Regions from separate parts of the Roseateles microcysteis genome, predicted to be linked through region 4. Evidence: predicted binding sites of a transcription regulator. Region 4 holds the regulator's gene; each other region holds the start of a gene.
The links. Region 4 encodes FNR, which switches genes on or off when oxygen is low (the NO sensors DNR and NnrR bind a similar motif). Its sites were predicted from a motif close to TTGATNNNNATCAA; they were not measured.
Positions count from the first base shown of each region.

Region 1: the regulator FNR is predicted to act here: its motif matches at 2,906-2,919, upstream of V3596_RS19310 (hemerythrin domain-containing protein).
Region 2: the regulator FNR is predicted to act here: its motif matches at 2,455-2,468, upstream of V3596_RS15245 (universal stress protein).
Region 3: the regulator FNR is predicted to act here: its motif matches at 2,466-2,479, upstream of V3596_RS02835 (phenylacetic acid degradation protein PaaY).

Region 1 covers NZ_JBAJMV010000007.1:126,343-131,231, reverse strand. The annotation lists gene V3596_RS19320 (two-component regulator propeller domain-containing protein) at 1-1,569, shown strand, start outside; gene murU (N-acetylmuramate alpha-1-phosphate uridylyltransferase MurU) at 1,574-2,266, opposite strand; gene V3596_RS19310 (hemerythrin domain-containing protein) at 2,287-2,871, opposite strand; gene tkt (transketolase) at 2,994-4,889, shown strand, end outside.
Region 2 covers NZ_JBAJMV010000005.1:197,499-202,387, reverse strand. The annotation lists gene V3596_RS15265 (response regulator transcription factor) at 1-387, shown strand, start outside; gene V3596_RS15260 (response regulator) at 365-766, opposite strand; gene V3596_RS15255 (beta/gamma crystallin-related protein) at 959-1,777, shown strand; gene V3596_RS15250 (hypothetical protein) at 1,821-2,375, shown strand; gene V3596_RS15245 (universal stress protein) at 2,523-2,975, shown strand; gene V3596_RS15240 (sulfatase-like hydrolase/transferase) at 2,930-4,426, opposite strand; gene V3596_RS15235 (hypothetical protein) at 4,678-4,889, shown strand, end outside.
Region 3 covers NZ_JBAJMV010000001.1:616,852-621,740, forward strand. The annotation lists gene paaK (phenylacetate--CoA ligase PaaK) at 1-1,191, opposite strand, end outside; gene paaI (hydroxyphenylacetyl-CoA thioesterase PaaI) at 1,199-1,636, opposite strand; gene V3596_RS02830 (enoyl-CoA hydratase-related protein) at 1,639-2,451, opposite strand; gene V3596_RS02835 (phenylacetic acid degradation protein PaaY) at 2,578-3,180, shown strand; gene V3596_RS02840 (DUF1801 domain-containing protein) at 3,214-3,603, shown strand; gene V3596_RS02845 (M28 family metallopeptidase) at 3,744-4,889, shown strand, end outside.
Region 4 covers NZ_JBAJMV010000001.1:293,600-298,488, reverse strand. The annotation lists gene ccoG (cytochrome c oxidase accessory protein CcoG) at 1-747, shown strand, start outside; gene V3596_RS01365 (hypothetical protein) at 768-1,001, shown strand; gene V3596_RS01360 (hypothetical protein) at 998-1,279, shown strand; gene fnr (fumarate/nitrate reduction transcriptional regulator Fnr) at 1,283-2,044, opposite strand; gene hemN (oxygen-independent coproporphyrinogen III oxidase) at 2,144-3,547, shown strand; gene V3596_RS01345 (sulfite exporter TauE/SafE family protein) at 3,556-4,242, shown strand; gene V3596_RS01340 (NADP-dependent isocitrate dehydrogenase) at 4,369-4,889, shown strand, end outside.

The DNA of each region.
Region 1 (4,889 bases), on a different contig from region 4:
CAGGCGCGCAGCGGCCAGGGACTGGCCCATGCCTCGGTGGTTGGCGTGCTGGTGGACCGCGAGCAGCGGCTGTGGGTGGACACCGCCATCGGCCTGCACCGCATGCTGGAATGGGATGGCAAGACCGCCGCCTTCGAGCGCATCAGCGAACGTCATGGCATTGGCGGCCGTGCCTTCGGTGCCAACCTGATGCAGGACGACCGGGGTCGCATCTGGACCCAGCACCATGTCTACGACCCGCAGAAGGACCATGTCTACGAGCTGACCCCTGCCGACGGCGTGGACTTCGGCACCGGCTGGTTCCGGGCCTATGGCGCCACCAGCGACGGCCTCATGCTGTTCGGCGGCAGCCGCGGTCTCCTGGTGGTGGACCCGAACCATTTCGACGGCTGGAGCTTCCAGCCACCGGTGGTGCTGACCGAGTTGCGCATCGACGGCCGCCGCCAGGGCCAGGGCCAGGCGGCCGAAGGCCTGGCCCTGAAGCCCGGCCAGCGCAGCTTCAGTGTCGAGTTCGCCGCGCTGGACTACAGCGACCCGGCGCGCAGCCGCTACCGCTACAAGCTGGACGGCTACGACAACGACTGGATCAACACCGGCGCCGAGTTGCGCGTGGCCAGCTACAGCAACCTGAATCCAGGCCATTACACCTTGAGGGTGCGGGCGACCAACCGCAGCGGCGCCTGGAGCCCGCATGAGCTGAGCATGCCTGTCGACGTGCTGCCGAACTGGTGGCAGACCTGGTGGGCGCGCGCCCTGCTGATCGGGCTGCTGTGGCTGGGCTTGATGATCATCGTGCATCTGCGCACCGGCTACCTGCGCCGTCGCCAGCAGGTGCTGCAGGACATGGTGCGCAGCCGCACGGCCGAGCTCGAAAGCCTTTCGCTCACCTTGCAGCAGAAGAGCGCGGCGCTGGAGGAGTCCAGCCTCACCGACCCGCTGACCGGCCTGCGCAACCGCCGTTTCCTGACCCAGCACATCGAGTCCGATGTGGCCTGGACCCTGCGCCGCTTCGAAGACATGGCCCATGGCCATGCGGCTCCCCCGCTGGACGCTGACCTGGTGTTCTTCCTGGTCGACATCGACCACTTCAAGTCGGTCAATGACGAGCATGGTCATGCCGGCGGTGATGCCGTGCTGGTGCAGATGCGCGAGCGGCTGCAGCCGGTGTTCCGCGAGGCCGACTACCTGGTGCGCTGGGGCGGCGAGGAATTCCTGATCGTGGCCCGCGCCGCATCGCGCGAGCATGCGATCGAACTGGCCGAGCGCGCTCGCGCCATGGTGGCCGACCGGCCGTTCATCCTGCCCGATGGTGCGCAGGTCACCCGCAGTTGCTCGGTCGGTTTCGCCGTCTTCCCCTTGTCGCGCCAGCATCCGCGCGCAGTGGACTGGGCGGGCGTGGTGACGCTGGCGGATGGCGCGCTCTATGCCGCCAAGCGGGCCGGCCGCAACCGCTGGGTGGGCGTGCTGGGCGCGGACGAGCAGCTCAGCGCCGCCGAGCTGCAACGCCGTGTGCGAGCCTCAGCCACGGAATGGCTGGCAGACCCGGCGCTGCAGGTGGTGCGCAGCTAGCCTGCTAGGTCGCGTTCAGCGCGTCCAGTTGCTCGGGTGTGCCCACATTGATCCAGGGGCCGTCATGGAGCTCCGCCGTGATGCGGCCCAGCGCAATGCCATGGTCCAGCGCCACGCGCATGCGCTGGCGTTCGCCCGCCCGGATGACACCGAACAGCGCCGGCCGGTACAGGCCGATATTGGCGAAGACCTGCAGCGGCCCGCCGTCGGCGCGCACATGGCCGTCGGCATTGATGGCGAAATCGCCCTGCGGATGCTGGGCCTGTGTCGGCACCATCCACAGATGGGCGAGTTGTTCAGAGGCTGCAAATGCGGCGGCCTTGGCCGGGTCGAACTCGAAGCCGGGCATGTAGATGTCGCCCGACACCGCCCAGAAGGCCGCATCGCCATCGGCACCCAGCAGCGGCAGGGCAGTGGCGATGCCGCCGCCGGTTTCCAGCGCGCCGCCAAAGCGCTGCTGCTCGAAGCAGTAGTGCAGGCGCAGGCCCCAGCGGCTGCCGTCGCCGAGCACGGCCGGGAACTGCTCTTCCAGCCAGGCGCAGTTGATGACGATGTCTTGCACGCCAGCCCGGGCCAGCGCTTCGATATGCCATTCGATCAGCGGCTTGCCGCGGGCCTTGAGCAGGGGTTTGGGTGTGTGGTCGGTCAGCGGCCGCATGCGCTCTCCGCGCCCGGCCGCCAGGATGATGGCTCGCATGGAGCCGCAGTTTAGGGGGCCTAGAGGGCCGGGCCGAGGCCCAGCGGCGTGGGCAGGCTGTTGAGGATGCGTTCGACCAGGGCGCGGTAGGGCTCGTCCGGTGCATGGCCGGTGAGCGGGTCGCGGTTGGCGGCAAAGGCCTCGTCGAGGTCTTCCCAATCGGTCGCCTGCAGATGTGCGAGCGCGAGCGGCAGCACTTCGCGCTCCTCGATTTCCATGTGGCGCAGATAGCCCTGCACATAGCGCTCGGCCAATTGCTCGAAGGCGCTGCGGCGGGCTTCGCCCATCATTTCGAAGGCCAGCAGCGCATGCTCCAGGTCGCGTATCGCGCGCTCGCCGCGGTCATGGTCGTCGTCGAGCCGGTCCAGTGTCTCGCGCACCGCCGGCACGCGTGCGCGCAGTTTCGGAAACAGCAGCTCGCTCTCCTTCGGGTGATGCAGCCGCTCAGGGAACTCGTCGACATAGAAAAGCATGGCGCGCAGCGCGGTGAAGTCGGGCAGGGTGGCGCGCCGGCGGTGCTCGGCCAGCAGGAGAAGGATCGAGCGCAGCATGGCCGCAAGGGCTCGATGTTCTTCACGGATCACGCGCAAGGTCAGCGGGTTCATGACGCAAGCCTGCGCCCGTATTCGCGACCCTGCTTTGCCCTGGATCAAGGGTCTGGATCGACGCCATCGCCGGGCCACGTAAAATGCCGGGTTTACCCCAGAACCAACCCAACACAGACACCATGGCCAACTCCGCTGCCCGCAACACCAATTTGATGGCCAATGCCATCCGCGCACTGGCCATGGATGCCGTGCAGGAAGCCAACTCCGGCCATCCCGGCGCGCCCATGGGCATGGCCGAGATCTCCGTTGCGCTTTGGGCCCGCCACCTGCGCCACAACCCGGCCAATCCGCACTGGGCCGACCGCGACCGTTTCGTGCTGTCCAACGGTCATGGCTCGATGCTGATCTATGCGCTGCTGCACCTCACCGGCTACGAGCTGCCCATCGGCGAGCTGAAGAACTTCCGCAAGCTGCACAGCAAGACCCCGGGCCACCCCGAAGTGGGCATCACCCCCGGCGTTGAAACCACCACCGGCCCGCTGGGCCAGGGCATCACCAATGCCGTGGGCCTGGCGCTGGCAGAGAAGCTGCTGGCCAAGGAATTCAACCGCGAAGATCACGCGATCGTCGACCACCACACCTACGCTTTCCTGGGCGACGGCTGCCTGATGGAAGGCATCAGCCACGAGGCCTGCGCCCTGGCCGGTGCCTGGAAGCTGAACAAGCTGATCGCCATCTACGACGACAACGGCATCTCCATCGACGGCCAGGTCCAGCCCTGGTTCATCGACAACACGGCCCAGCGTTTCCAGGCCTATGGCTGGAACGTGATCGGCCCGGTGGACGGCCACGACGTGAACGCTGTGGACGCGGCCATCGCCAAGGCCAAGATGAGCGAGACCAAGCCCACGCTGATCATCGCCAAGACCACCATCGGCAAGGGTAGCCCGAACCGCGCCGGCACGGCCAAGGCGCATGGCGAGGCCCTGGGCGCTGACGAAATCAAGCTGACCCGCGCAGCCCTGGGCTGGGAGCATGAGCCCTTCGTCGTGCCCAAGGAGGTCTACGAGGCCTGGGATGCCAAGACCGAGGGCGCGAACCTGGAAGCCGACTGGGACGCCCAGTTCGACGCCTATGCCGAGGCCTTCCCCGAGCTGGCCGCCGAGTTCACGCGCCGCATCGCGGGCGTGCTGCCTGCCAACTACGCGCAAGTCGCCGTCGATGCCGTCATCAAGGCCCACAGCGAAGCGCAGACCGTGGCCAGCCGCAAGGCCAGCCAGCTGGCGCTGGAAGCCTTCACCGCTGCGCTGCCCGAGCTGCTGGGCGGCTCGGCCGACCTGACCGGCTCCAACCTCACCAACACCAAGTCGACGGCGCCGCTGCGCTTTGACGATGCCGGCGTGCCCAACGGCGGCCGCCACATCAACTACGGCGTGCGCGAGTTCGGCATGGCCGCCATCATGAACGGCGTGGCCCTGCATGGCGGCTACATCCCCTACGGCGGCACCTTCCTCACCTTCAGCGACTACAGCCGCAATGCGATCCGCATGGCCGCGCTGATGAAGCAGCGCGTCATCCATGTGTTCACGCACGACTCCATCGGCCTGGGCGAAGACGGCCCGACCCACCAGTCGATCGAGCATGTCGCTTCGCTGCGCCTGATTCCGGGCCTGGATGTCTGGCGCCCGGCCGACACCACCGAAACCGTGGTCGCCTGGACCATGGCCATCGGCAACGCGCAGCGCCCGAGCGTGCTGGCCCTGTCGCGCCAGAACCTGCCCTATGCGCCCAAGACCGCGGTCGATGAAATCGCCAAGGGCGGCTACGTGCTGGCCGAGCCGAGCGAAGTCGGACTGAAGAAGAAGGCGCAAGCCGTCATCATCGCCACCGGCTCCGAAGTTCAGCTGGCCCTGCATGCGCAAGCCCAACTGGCCAAGAGCGGTATCGCCGTGCGCGTGGTCTCCATGCCCTCCACCAGCGTGTTTGATCGCCAGGACCGCGAGTACAAGCTCTCGGTGCTGCCCGAAGGCATCCCGCGCGTGGCGGTCGAGATGGGCGCCAGCGACGGCTGGTGG
Region 2 (4,889 bases), on a different contig from region 4:
TCCGACACCCACTACGCCACAGCCCTGCTGCGCCAGGGCGCCAGCGGCTACCTCAGCAAGGACTGCGAGCCCGAGGAAATCGTGCGCGCCATCCGCGTGCTGGCGCGCGGCCGCAAGTACATTTCGGCCGGCGTGGCCGAGCGTCTGGCCGAGGGCCTGGCTGAGGATGCGGTAGGCGATGCCCCACTGCACAGCCGTTTGTCCGAACGCGAGCTGCAGGTCTTCCTGCGCCTGGCGCGCGGCGAGACCGTGGGCCATGTCGCGCAGGGCATGTGCCTGAGCGCCAAGACCATCAGCACCTACCGCAGCCGCGTGATGGAAAAGCTCAACCTCACGAGCAACAGCGAGCTCACCTACTACGCGCTCAAGCAGGACTTGATTCGCTGACTTGACCGGCGGCCAGCTCGGCGCAGTAGTCCAGCAGCGCCTCGACCTCGCTCGACTTGTCGAACACCCGCACCGCGCCCAGGCTCAGACAATGGCGGCGCATGTCGGGGCTGACGAAATTGCTGAGCACGACAAGTACCGGGCGCTGCGGGAGATTGCTGAGCGCGCGCAGGACCCCCAGGCCCGAGCCGCCGGCCAGGAAGAGATCGATCAGCACCAGGTCCACCGCATGGTCGGGCGCGGCCAGCCACTGCAGGGCCGACGCCTCGTCGCTGGCGCTGCCCAGCACCCGGACCGGCGCCAGCTCTTCGAGCGTTGCGATGAGGTGCTCGCGGATCACCGCGCTGTCTTCGATGAGATAGGTGTTGAGCGTTGGCATGGACGACATGTGGATGGCCAAAGCATGCCCGGACCCACGAGCAGCCGCCATCGGCAGCATGGCATTCGCCTTGTCAGCGCAGTCCTACAAGCCTCGTCCGGGTAGGACGCCACCTACCGGATATGGCGGCTCCGGCTGCTGTGCAGCGTGTGGCGCGACGGCCAGACTGACCGAGGTCTTTCGGAGAACCCTATGAACCCATCATTGAAGTACGCGCTGGCGCTTGCCGGCTTCGCCTTGGCCGGCCCTGCCCTGGCCCAGATCACATTCTTTGAACGCGGCGGCTTCGAGGGCCGCAGCTTCACCAACAACCAGGCCACGGTGCGCAACTTCGAGCGTGTCGGCTTCAATGACCGCAGCTCATCCGTGGTGGTGAGCGGTCGCGATCGCTGGGAAGTCTGCGAACACCAGAACTTCGAAGGGCAGTGCCGGGTCTTGATGCAGGGTCGCTACGCCTCGCTGGAAGCGCTGGGCATGAACAACAGCATCTCCTCGGTGCGGCGCATCGCCCGCAATGACCGAATCGACGACGACCGCTACGCACCGGCACCGCTGGTGGTCAGCGACTACCGCCGCCGCGGCCAGGAGCGCACCTTTCAGGCCGAGGTGACCTCGGTACGCGCCGTGGTCGGACCGAACAACCAGCGCTGCTGGATCGAGCGCGAACAGGTGGCGCCGGAGCGCCGCGGCGCCAACGTGCCGGCAGCCCTGATGGGCGCGGTGGTGGGCGGCATCATCGGGCACCAGATCGGCGGTGGCACCGGCCGTGACATCGCCACCGTCGGCGGCGTGGTCGCCGGTGCGGCACTGGGCTCCAACATCGGCCGCAACGAACAGGGCCAGCAGGTGGCCAGCCAGAACGTGCAGCGCTGCAGCAGTGTGCGCGATCAGGCCCAACCCTCCTACTGGGACGTCAGCTATGTGTTCCGCGGCCGCTCGCACCGCGTGCAATTGACCCAGCCTCCGGGCGACACCGTCACCGTCAACCGCGACGGCGAGCCGCGCGCCTGAGCTTCACCCCTTCCTCCTCCCCACACCTCAAAAAGGCAAGACCATGACCATGCAACACCAAGTCCGCACCTCCCTGGTACTCAGCGCCCTGCTGACGCTTTGGGGCAGTGCCAGCGCCGCACCGATGACCAAGAGCGAGTTCGACAGCGCCAAGACCCGTATCGGCGCCGACTACAAATCCGACAAGGCCGCCTGCGACAGCCTGGCCATGAACGCCAAGGACATCTGCATCGAAGAAGCCAAGGGCAAGGAGAAGGTCGCCTACGCCGAGCTGGACTTCACGTTCAGCGGCAAGCCGGCCGATCACACCAAGGTGCTCGTGGCCAAGGCCGAGTCGGCCTATGCCGTAGCCAAGGAACGCTGCGACGACAAGGCTGGCAACGACAAGGACGTCTGCGTCAAGGAGGCCAAGGCGGCGGAAACCACCGCGCTGGCTGACGCCAAGGCAGGCAAGAAGATCAGCGAAGCGCGCAAGGACGCCGCCGCCGACAAGCGCGATGCCGAGTACAAGGTTGCCGCAGAAAAATGCGAAGCCCTGGCCGGCGAAGCCAAGGCCGCCTGCGTGAGCGCCGCCAAGAGCAAGTTCGGCAAAGCTTGAGCTCTCACTGCCCGTTTCCACGATGAATCGGCCCGCCTTCAGCAAGGAGCGGCGGGCCGCTCTGTTCATGGTCCAAAAATTGACCCAACTCAATGCTCGCTCGCGCCCGCAGGGGGAGCATGGGCTCTGGTTTGCAAGGAGGCGCTCATGTACAGCAAGATCCTGGTGCCCATCGATGGCAGCCCCACTTCGGAGCTCGGTCTGGCCGAAGCGATCCGCCTGGCGCGCTTGTGCAATGCCAGGCTGCACCTCGTCCATGTGGTGGACATGCTCTCCTTCAACGCCTACCCGAGCGCGGGCCTGGGCATCACGCCCGAAGTCTTTGACCTGCTGCACCAGGGCGGCGAGCAGATCCTGCTCAAGGCCCGCGCCGGGGTCGAGGCAGCCGGCCTGCCGGTGGAGACCCAGCTCGCCGAGGGCTTTGCCCAGCGGGTGGCCGATGTGGTGACCGATGCCGCCGTCAAGTGCGGCGCGCAACTGATCGTGCTGGGCACGCATGGGCGCCGCGGCGTGGGCCGCGCCTTGCTGGGCAGCGATGCCGAGATGATCGTGCGTCAGGCCCCGGTGCCGGTGCTCCTGCTGCGCTCTCCCTCGGCCTGAGGCCGGTCCACCCACAGTCGGTGGAACAGGGGCGAGGGGCAGGCCAGCTGGGCATTGCTGCGCTCAAAGCCCTGCTGCTCCAGCAGCGTGGGCGGTTGTTCCTGCGCGAGCAGTGAAACACCCAGACCCAGGCGATGCGCCTGCGGCTGCCAGCGCAAGCCCAGGGCCTCAGCCAGCGTGGGCAGCACGTCCAGATGGCTGAACGTGCGTTGACCTGCCGCAGGCAGCGACTCGGCGCGGCCCTTGCCATCAAAGCGGGCCAGCGAGTGGAACAGGCTGCGATTGCGCCACTGCTCGTCGGTGCCGTCAAACAGCAGCGGCGTGGGGCCGACGTGGTCGCCCATGATCCAGACCAGCTTGCGTCGGCCATCGGCCTGCGAAGCAAAGCGCTTGGCCAGCCGCGCGACCACATGGTCGGTGCAGGCCAGCGCGCGGGCCATCTGCTCGTCGGCCGAGAGCTCGCCGTCTTCGGACTGGCCGCAGCCCGGGTCCGCCGTGCCTGAGGGGCCGTGCGTGTTCACGGTCAGCAGCAAGGAGGCGCGCGGCCTGTCGCCATCGCGCGGCCGCTGCATGTCGGCCCAGGCCTCCTCGGCCAGCTCCGCGTCCAGCAGGCCCCAGCCTTCGCCGGGCACTTCCACGCCCTGACCATGCCACTGCTCGCGGCCGAAGCGGCGCGCCACCTGGTGCTTGGACATGAACAAGCCCTTGCCAGCGAACTTCAGCGAGGCGCCACCGTAGAAGCTCAGCTCCCAGCCCTGGCGGGCGAGCACATCGGTGAGGCAGGCACCGCCATCGAAGAAGCGCGTCGAGTATTCCAGCGCATGGCGGCTCATCAGCCCCACCGGCTGCAAGGGCACGCCGCAGAGAGCGCTGAACAGGCCGCCCACCGTCCAGCTGGAGCCGCCCAGCGTGCGCATCGCGCCAAAGCGCTGGCCGCGTGCTCGCCAGTCGGCCAACTCGGTGAGGGCTGGGCCGTGAGCCAGGCGGGGCTCGGCATAGCGCTCATCCAGTGATTCGATGAAGACGATCAAGACGTCAGGCGCCGGGCCCGCCTGCTCGAACTGCTGGGCGCTCGGGTCCACATAGCGCTGCGCCATCGCATCGGCCTGAGCGTCATCGCAAGCGTCGTCCACCGTGGCACTGACCGAGAAGGCGGCGCCACCCAAGAGCAGCAGCCACAGGCCGCGCTGCAGCCGCAGCGAGATGCGGCGCAGGGCCCAGGTCGCCAACGCCGCGAGCAGCACGCTGCCGAACAGGTAGCGCAGGGCGCGCGAGATCATGCGCGGATCGGCATAGTCCAGCCCGCCGTACTGCAGATGAAAGACCACTTGGTCGAGCGTGACCGGCCCCAGGTATTTGCGCATGAAGGCGCAGGCGCTGACCAACAGGATCAGCAGAAAGATCAGAACGGGCGTGAGCCAGTGGCGCAACGCGGAGAATGCTTGGGGCACGGTGGGGAACAGGCACTGCCGAGAGGACGGAAGGGGCAGTGTGCGCAGCCGCTGTTGCCCGGCGGTGTGCCAAGGTTGCGCGCCAGGCGGCTTGGGTGAACAAAGGTAAGTTTGCGTTGCTGGGCACGCCCAGGCACCGGGCTGGGGCATCCGGGCGCCAGCCACACTTCACCTTTCTTGACACAGCCGCTACGAGCCTGAGCCTTGGCGCGCAGACACTGGGCTCATCCTTCACCCGACTGGCTTCCCACATGCCCAAGCTGCGCCAACTCGCCCTGCTCCTCTCCTGCCTGCTCCTGGCCTCGGCCACCCAAGCCCAATTCCCTCCCGGTGGTGGCATGGGTGGCGGCGGTGGTGGCCGTGGCATGGGAGAAAAAGGCGAGCGCCGCCAGCCGCCGCCGCAAGCGGCCGACAACCGGCCCGTGCAGGCGCCCGAGCGGCTGCGCGTCTGGCATGAACGCCT
Region 3 (4,889 bases), 320 kb from region 4:
CTGCAGGTGTTTCGCGATTGCGCCCACGTCGGAACCCATGGCCGTGGGCTGCAACTCGCAACGCACTTCCACTTCGTCGAGCGTGCCCTCGCGGCTCACCACGATCTGGTACTGGCCCGACAGCTGCGGCTCCGCCAACACCAGCTCCTCGACCTGCGTCGGGAACATGTTGACGCCGCGGATGATCAGCATGTCGTCGCTGCGGCCGACGATCTTGCCCATGCGGCGCATGCTGCGCGAGGTCGGCGGCAGCAGGCGCGTGAGGTCGCGGGTGCGGTAGCGGATGATGGGCAGCGCCTCCTTGCTGAGCGAGGTGAAGACGAGCTCGCCCTCCTCGCCGTCAGGCACCGGCTCGCCGGTCTCGGGGTTGATGATCTCCGGGTAGAAATGGTCTTCCCAGACCACCGGGCCGTCCTTGCTTTCCACGCATTCGCTGGCAACACCGGGGCCCATCACTTCAGACAGGCCATAGATGTCCACCGCATCGATGCCGGCCTTGCCTTCGATCTCGCGGCGCATCGCCTCGGTCCAGGGCTCGGCGCCGAAGATGCCGACCTTGACCGACATCGAGCGCGGGTCCAGGCCCTGGCGCTCGAACTCCTCGATGATCACCTGCATGTAGCTGGGCGTGACCATGATGATGTCGGGCCTGAAATCCTGGATCAGCTGCACCTGCTTCTCGGTCTGGCCACCCGACATCGGGATGACCGTGCAGCCCAGCTTCTCCGCACCGTAATGCGCGCCGAGGCCGCCGGTGAAGAGGCCGTAGCCATAGGCGATGTGGACGATGTCGCCAGCGCGGCCACCGGCGGCGCGGATCGAGCGGGCCACGAGGCCGGCCCAGGTGTCGATGTCGCGCTGCGTGTAGCCGACGACCGTCGGCTTGCCCGTCGTGCCCGACGAGGCATGGATGCGTGACACCCGCTCGCGCGGCACGGCAAACATGCCGAAGGGATAGTTGTCGCGCAGGTCTTTCTTGGTCGTGAACGGGAACCTGGCGAGGTCGGCCAGGGTCTTGAGGTCCGAGGGATGCACACACTTTGCGTCGAACGCCGCCTTGTAGTGCGGCACGTTCTCGTAGGCATGCGTGAGCGACCAGCGCAGGCGCTCGAGTTGCAGCGCCTGCAGCTCGTCGCGGCTGGCGGTCTCGATGGACTCCAGCTCGCCGGGGGATGGGTTCTTCACAGGCATTGCTACTTCACTCCTGGATGTGAACGACGGGCTTGCCCTTGAGCCGGTACGAGCGGCCACGGAACAAGGCCACCAATTCATCGCGCTGATTGCGCACGGTGATGTCATAAACACCGGTGCGGCCGGACAGCTGCACTTCTTCGGCCACCGCAGTCAGCCGGTCGCCGAGCTTGCCCGGCGCCACGATGCTGACGTCGAAGCCCGAGGCCACGGTCATCTCGTTGTAGGCATTGCAGGCGAAGGCAAAGGCCGAATCGGCCAGCGTGGTGATGAAGCCGCCATGGCAGATGTCCAGGCCGTTGAGCATGTCTTCACGCACGGTCATCGTGAGCGTGGCGCCTCCGGGCGAGATGGCCAGGATCTCCATCCCCAAGCCCTTGCTGGCGCGGTCGTTGGCGAACATGGCGTCGCGGACGCGTTCGGCAATCTGTTGAGGAGACAGCATGCTCAGCGATCCTTGAACTGGGGACTGCGTTTGTCCATGAAGGCTTGCACGCCCTCGCTGTAGTCATGCGCGAAGCCGAGCTGGCTCTGCATCATGGCCTCGACGCGCAAGGCATCCTCGAAGTCCTGGTCCATGGCCTGGTCAATCAGGCGGCGGGTTTCGGCGAGCGCACGGCTGGGCATGGCGGCGAGCTTTTGCGCGATGGCCATGGCCTCACTCATCAAGTCAGCATCGGGTACGCAACGGGCGATCAGACCGATGGACACAGCCTCGGCGGCCTTGACCTTGTCGCCCAGCAAGGCAAGCTGCATGGCCTTGGCACGACCCACCAGGCGCGGCAGGAGCCAGGTGCCGCCGCAGTCCGGAATCAGGCCGATCTTGGAGAAGGCCTGGATGAAGCTGGCGCTCTCGCCAGCAACCACGAGGTCGCAGCCCAGCGCGAAATTTGCACCGGCACCGGCGGCCACGCCATTGACGGCCGCAATCGTCGGCACGGGCATCGCGCGCAATTGCAGCGCCAGCGGGATGTAGTAACTGTCGAGCAGATGACCGATGTCCTTGGGCGCGGCGCCGGGGCTTGGATCGGGCTTGACGAGTGGGTCGCCAAGGTCCTGGCCGGCACTGAAAGCGTGGCCGGCGCCGGTGATCACCACGGCGCGCACGCTCGAATCGGCAGCCGCTTCAGCCAGCGCTTCGCGGGTCGACGCCAGCATGGCTGCCGTGAAGGCATTCAGCGCCGTCGGGCGGTTCAGCGTCAAGATGCGTACCGCGCCTTGCGTGCTGACCTGGATCACCAGTTCGGGACTCTCGGACATTGTTCGATCACTCCTTGCTGCCGATCAAACACTCTTGACCGACCGGTCGGTAGATCGTAAGGTCGCACTTGATTTGGCGCAAGGGCGCCGCCACCCCGATTGACCGGGGTAAACCCGGAGAGCGAAATGCCTTGCTATGCCATCGACGGCGTCATCCCCGTCGTCCATCCGAGCGCCTACGTGCACCCCACCGCCGTGTTGATAGGCGACGTGATCGTCGGCCCGGGCTGCTATGTCGGCCCCTGCGCCAGCCTGCGCGGCGACTTCGGCCGCATCGTCTTGCACGAAGGTGCCAACGTGCAGGACACCTGCGTGATCCATGGTTTCCCGGCGTCGGAGACCGTCGTCGAGCGCAATGGCCATATCGGCCATGGCGCCGTCCTGCATGGTTGCATCGTGCGGCACGATGCCCTGGTCGGCATGAATGCGGTGGTGATGGACGAGGCCGAGGTCGGCGCCTACGCCATCGTCGCGGCCAGCGCCTTTGTGCGCGCCAAGCTCAAGCTGCCGGAGCGTTCGTTGATTGCCGGCGTGCCGGCCAAGGTCTTGCGCGAGCTTTCCGATGACGAGATCCGCTGGAAGCTGGAAGGCACGCAGACCTACCAACAACTGACGGTGCGCTGCCTCGCAACGATGCAGGAAGTCCAGCCCCTGATCGAGCTGGAGGCCGACCGCCCGCTGCTGCAGACGGGCTCGGCCCACCAGACGCTGGCGCAGCGCAAGGGCTGAATCGCCTCATCGATTCGGTGGTGCAATCGGGGCATGAACCCCGAAGCCGTTGATGATTTCCTGACCGAGCTGCGCAAGCGCGATGCCGAGCGCTTCGCCCTGATAGATCGCACCCGCGAGTTGATCCACACCGCCGGGCCGCGGCTGCGCGAAGAGGTGCGCTACGGCGGCCTGCTGTTCTCGGCCAGGTCGCCGGTCTGCGCCCTCTTCTCTTACGACAAGCACCTTGCGCTGGAGTTCAGCCGAGGCAGCGAGCTGCCCGACAGGCACGGCGTGCTGGAAGGCGAGCAGGGCAAGCGCCGCCACATCAAGCTGCACAAGCTCGGCGACCTCTTCAAGAAGAATGTGCGCGAGTACCTGGAGCTGGCGTTTGCGGCCGAGGCCGCTGGAGCCGCTGCGAAGGGCAAGAAGCCGCAGCGTTGAGTGCCTTGTTGAGCGCCTGTTCGAGCGAATGAATGAGCGCCTGTTTGAGCGCATCTCGCACAGTGACCAAGGGCGTCTCGTCCCGCCCGCCACCATAATCCGCCGCTTCAGAACACATCCATCAATCGAAGGGACGGACGGTGCGCTTTTCTCTCCAATCTCTCCTCGTCGGCGCTTGCGCTGCGCTGAGCCTGGCCGCTACTGCCCAGACAGCGCAGACGCCCTGGATCGTCAAGCAGCAATGGGTCAGCGCCCATGAGTCCTTCCTGGCCTCCGATGCGCTGCAAGGCCGCAAGAGCGCCACGCGCGACGAAACCATCGCCGCTGTCTACGTCGCCTCGCAGTTCGAGAGCTTCGGCATCAAGCCGGCGCCGGGCATGAACAACAGCTACCTGCAGACGGCCGTGCTGCCCAAGCCGCGCCTGCAAGGCCCGGCCCGCCTGACGGCGGCTGGCAAGACTCAGTCCGAAGGCCTGCTGCTGTTCACCTCCAGCGGCCAGCCCGTCAGTGGCAAGCTGAGCATCGCCGCCTCCGACGATCCCAAGGCCCTGGGCAATGACGAGATCGTCCTGGTCAAGGGAACTGCACCCATGATGGACTGGTACGGCGCCGCCAGCCGCCAGGGCGTCCAGCTGCTGATCGTGCGCGACAGCGAAGACGGTCGCAAGACCTTCGCACAGATGGGCAGCCAAACCCGGCTGATGCGCGCCCCAGGCCCGCAAGGCCGGCCCCGCACCACCTTGCTGGCCGTGCCGTCAGCCTTGTTCGACCAACTGGCGGCAACGCCCGGCCAGGCCCTCACGCTCGAGCCCGGCAGCATCGTCGAAGACAAGCTGGTCACGACGAACGTGATCGGTCATCTGCAAGGCACCGACCCCAAGGCCGGCACCATCCTGTTCTCTGCCCATCTGGACCACCTGGGCATGCAGGCCGATGGCGTGACCATCATGCATGGTGCCAACGACAACGCCTCCGGCGTCACCGCCGTGCTGGAAGTGGCGCGCGCGCTGGCTGCCGGCGAAAAGCCCAGGCGCTCCATCCTCTTCGTCTGCTTCGGCGCCGAGGAAATTGGGCTGCTGGGCGCAGGCTACTTCGCCAAGAACCCGCCGATTCCGCTGACCGACATCATCGCCAACCTCGAGTTCGAGATGATCGGCATGCAGGACCCGAAGCTGCCGGCCAAGACCCTGATGATGACCGGCTTCGAACGCTCGGATTTCGGCGAGACCATGAAGGCCCGCGGCTTCAGCATCACTGCCGACCCCTACCCGGAACACAAGTTCTTC
Region 4 (4,889 bases):
CGCTTCCAGAGTGCGATGTTCGACAAGGACACGCTGATCATCAGCTACGACAGCGAGCGCGGCGAGCCGCGTGGTTCGCGCAGCAAGAAGGCGGACCCGACAGCCCAGGGCCTGGGCTCCTGCATCGATTGCACGCTTTGCGTGCAGGTCTGTCCGACCGGCATCGATATTCGCAAGGGCTTGCAATACGAATGCATAGGCTGCGCCGCCTGCATCGACGTCTGCAACGACGTGATGGACAAGATGAGCTACCCGCGGGGGCTGATCCGCTACGACACCGAGAACGGTCTGTCGCAGCACCTGACGAAGCTGCAGCTGATACGGCGCATGTTCCGGCCGCGCGTGATGGTCTATTCGGCCGTGCTCTTGCTGGTCTGCATCGCACTGGTCTACAGCCTGGCCACGCGTGCCCCGGTGCGCATGGACGTGGTACGTGATCGTGCCAGCTTGGCCCGCATCGTCGAAGATGGCCTGGTCGAAAACATCTACCGCGTGCAGTTGATGAATGCCACCGAGCAGCCGCAGATGCTGCAGCTTGATGCACGCGGTCTGCAGGGCCTGAAGCTCGCGGCGCCGGTGAGCCTTACGCTGGCGCCGGCCGAAGCCCGCTGGGTTACGGTAGCGCTGCGCTTGCCGCCAGAGGCCGCCACGGCGGCCGGTGCTGGCGCTCAGCACATAGAGTTCGTCCTGAATGGCGCGGGTGCGGCCCCCCTCGCCGAGAAATCCACCTTCGTGGTGCCACGATGAATACAGAGCAAGGAGTCCCCATGTCCGACGCAATCCATGCAGCCAAGCCCTGGTGGCGCTATCGCTTCATGTGGCTGGTGATTGGCGGCCCTGCCGCCGTGGTGGTGGCGAGCTTTGCCACGCTGACCCTGGCCATCACGCATCCCGATCCGGTGATCGAGCAGGCCTCGCGGCCCTCGGCCGAGGGCATCGACGATGCCGCTCAGCAGCCTGCGATGCGGGCCCGCAACCACGCGGCCACGGGCGGCAAATGAGCACCGAGCCGGTCAGCGGGCGAGGCCTGGCGATGGTCGTGCTGTGGCCGGCCTTTGTGATGGCCGGTGTGCTGGAGGCCCTGGTCTTCGCGCAGGTCGACCCCAGCGAGCTCTGGATCAGCGAGCACCTGAGCCTGTCGAGCCAGGGCGTTTACACGCTGACCTTTCTCGTCCTGTGGCTGGTGATCAGCATTGCATGCGCCATCAGCGTGTTGATGGCCCGCATGCCGGATGAAGAAGAAAAAGGGCGCCGCAGCGCCCCTCACTGGCCCCGCTGAACGTCAGTTCGCGGCGCAGTTCGTGCCGTTGACCAATTGCTGCAAGCCTGCCTGGTCGATGATGCGGATCTGGCGCTGCTTCACTTCCAGCAGGCCGTCGTCCTGGAACTTCGAGAATGTGCGGCTGACGGTCTCGAGCTTGAGCCCGAGGTAGCTGCCGATTTCTTCACGCGTCATGCGCAGCACCAGGCTCGAAGCCGAGAAGCCGCGCGCCTGCAGGCGCTGCGTGAGGTTCAGGAGGAAGGCGGCGAGGCGCTCCTCGGCGCGCATCGACCCCAGCAGCAGCATCACGCCATGGTCGCGCACGATTTCGCGGCTCATGATCTTGTGGAACTGGCGCTGCAATTCATTGAACTCGCGCGACAGTTCTTCCAGGCGGCTGAACGGGATCACGCACACCTGCGAGTCCTCAAGCGCCACGGCGTCGCAGCTGTGGTGGTCGCTGCTGATGCCGTCCAGGCCCAGCAGTTCTCCAGCCATCTGGAAGCCAGTCACCTGGTCGCGGCCGTCTTCCGACGACACGCAGGTCTTGAAGAAGCCGGTGCGCACCGCGAAGATCGACTGGAAGGGGTCGCCGCTGCGGAACAGCGCTTCCCCGCGCGGCACCTGCTTGCGCTGGCCGACCATGTTGTCGATCTGGTCAATGTTTTCCTGGCTCAATCCGACGGGCAAGCAGAGCTCGCGCAGATTGCAGCTGGAGCAGGCGACCTTGAACGGCTCGGGCTTGATAGGGGTGCTGGCGCTCATTGCGGTATCGGTGAACATGATGATCCTCAATCGTTGGCGCATTGTTCTCTGCCGCAAGCGATGAGAGATTGATCCGGATCAAGTCTGAAGGCGGGGAGCTTGGTCACAGTGGCGTTCATGGTCAAGACGCTCACCGAATCCACCGCCGGCATCGATGCCGACCTCCTGCGCCGCTTCGACGTCGCCGGCCCCCGCTACACCTCGTATCCTACCGCCGACCGCTTTGTCGAAGCCTTCGGCAAGACCGAGTACATCCAGGCGCTGGAGCAGCGCAAGGAAATGGTGGGGGGCAGCGCGCCCTTGTCGGTCTACGTGCACATACCGTTCTGCGAATCGGTCTGCTACTACTGCGCCTGCAACAAGGTGATCACCAAGCACCATGAGCGCGCCGGTGAATACCTGGTCGCCTTGCGCAAGGAGATCGAGCTGACGCTGCGCCACCTCGACCGGCAGCCGCAGGTCTCGCAGATGCATTTCGGCGGCGGCTCGCCGACCTTCCTGAGCGATGCCGAGCTCGAGGGCTTGATGGGCGACCTGCGCCAGGCCTTCCGGCTGCAGCCGGGCGCCGAGGTGTCGATCGAGGTCGATCCGCGCACGGTCAATGCCGAGCGTCTGGCCCATCTGCGCAAGATCGGCTTCAACCGCCTGTCCTTCGGTGTGCAGGACTTCGATCCGGACGTGCAGAAGGCCGTGCACCGCGTGCAGAGTCATGACAGCGTGGTTGACCTGATGCGTGAGGCCAGGGCGCTGGGCTTCGAGTCGATCAATGTGGACCTGATCTACGGACTGCCGCTGCAGACGTCCACCTCGTTCGCGCGCACCGTGGCCCAGGTCGCGGCATTGAAGCCGGACCGGATCGCGCTCTACGGCTATGCGCATCTGCCGCAGCGCTTCAAGCCGCAGCGCCGCATCGACGCGGCCGAGCTGCCGCAGGCCGGCGACAAGATCCAGATGCTGGCCGGTGCGATCAGCGGCTTCCTTTCCAATGGCTACAGCTATATCGGCATGGACCACTTCGCGCTGTCCACCGATTCTTTGGCCGTGGCCAAGCGCCAGGGGCGGCTGCATCGCAACTTCCAGGGCTACAGCACGCAACCGGATTGCGACCTGATCGGTCTGGGCGTCTCGAGCATCGGCCGTGTGGGTGCCACCTACAGCCAGAGCGTGAAGACGCTGCCTGAGTATTACGACGCCCTGCGTCATGACGCGCTGCCCACCGCGCGCGGCCTGGCCCTGAATCGCGACGACCTGGTGCGCCGCGCGGTCATCATGGCCTTGATGTGCCAGGGCCGCGTGGAGTTTGAATCCATCGAGCTGGCGCACCTGGTCGACTTCAAGCGCTACTTCGCTGCCGAGCTGGAGAAGCTCCACGCGCTGGCCGAAACGGGCATGGTCGAGATTGAGCCCGGCGCGATCCAGGTGACGGCGCTAGGCTGGTACTTCGTCCGCGCCGTGGCCCTGGTGTTCGACCGCTATCTGCAGGCCGACCAGCAACGCGCGCGCTTCTCGCGAATCATCTGAACGCTGCCATGCTGGATGCTGCACTCGCCGGATCTGCCCTGCTGATGGGTCTCGCTGGCACGCCGCATTGCCTGGCGATGTGCGGCGCGGCGGCGACAGGCTGCAGTCGCGGTGGGCGCAGTTCTATGGGCGCTTTCCAGCTTGGGCGCCTGCTCAGCTACGCGCTTGGTGGCGCCATCGCTGCCGCCAGTGTTGGTGCCCTGGCCTGGCTCGGCGGTGCTGCGGCCTGGCTGCGGCCCCTGTGGTTGCTGGTTCATTGCGCGGCGCTGCTGCTGGGGCTTTACCTGCTGGTGTTCGCCCGGCAACCGGCCTGGCTGGGCCAGATTGGCAGGCAAGTCAGTGAGCAGGCAGGCGAGGTGAGGCTGGCGATGCCTGGCGCCGGGCGGGTCACCCTGTCCGCCCCGGCGCGGTCCGGTCTGCTCGGCCTGGCCTGGGTGGCCTGGCCCTGCGGCTTGCTGCAATCCGCCTTGCTGACCGCTGGCCTGGCCAGCAGCGCCCCTGCCGGTGCCCTGGTCATGGCTGCCTTTGCCTCAGCCTCGGGCATCGGGCTCGCGCTGGGTCCGACGCTGCTGCGCTCGCTGGGCGCACAAGGCACGGGCTGGGCCATTCGTCTGGCCGGCCTTGCCTTGGCCGCTGCGTCCACCTGGGCGTTGGCCATGGGCTTGTGGGACCAGATTGCTGCGTTCTGCAGCTAGCCCGCGCCGACCCGCCGAGCGCAAGACTTATATAAGACTGGGCTCCCAGTCTGGCCCGGCTGTCCTAGAATCGCCTCTCTAGTTGTCCCACCACTGCGCCTGATTGTTGGCCGACCTGGATACCCCATGACACTGCAGCAACCGACCATCATCTACACCTTGACCGACGAAGCGCCGCTGCTGGCGACGGCGTCGTTCCTGCCCATCGTCCGCGCCTTCGCTGCGCCTGCGGGCGTCAATGTCGAGACGAGCGACATCTCCGTTGCCGGCCGCGTGCTGGGCCAGTTCCCGGAATGCCTGCGTGAAGACCAGCGCGTGCCCGACCGCCTGTCGGAGCTCGGCCGCCTGACGCTGAAGGCCGAAGCCAACATCATCAAGCTGCCCAATATCAGCGCCTCCGTCGCGCAATTGAAGGCTGCGATCAAGGAACTTCAAGGCAAGGGCTACGCCATTCCGGACTATCCGGAAGCACCCAAGACCGACGAAGAGAAGGACATCCGCGCGCGCTACAACAAGTGCGTGGGCAGCGCGGTGAACCCGGTGCTGCGTGAAGGCAACTCCGACCGCCGCGCACCCAAGGCCGTCAAGGAATACGCCCGCAAGAACCCGCACAGCATGGCCGACTGGAGCCAGGCCTCGCGCTCGCA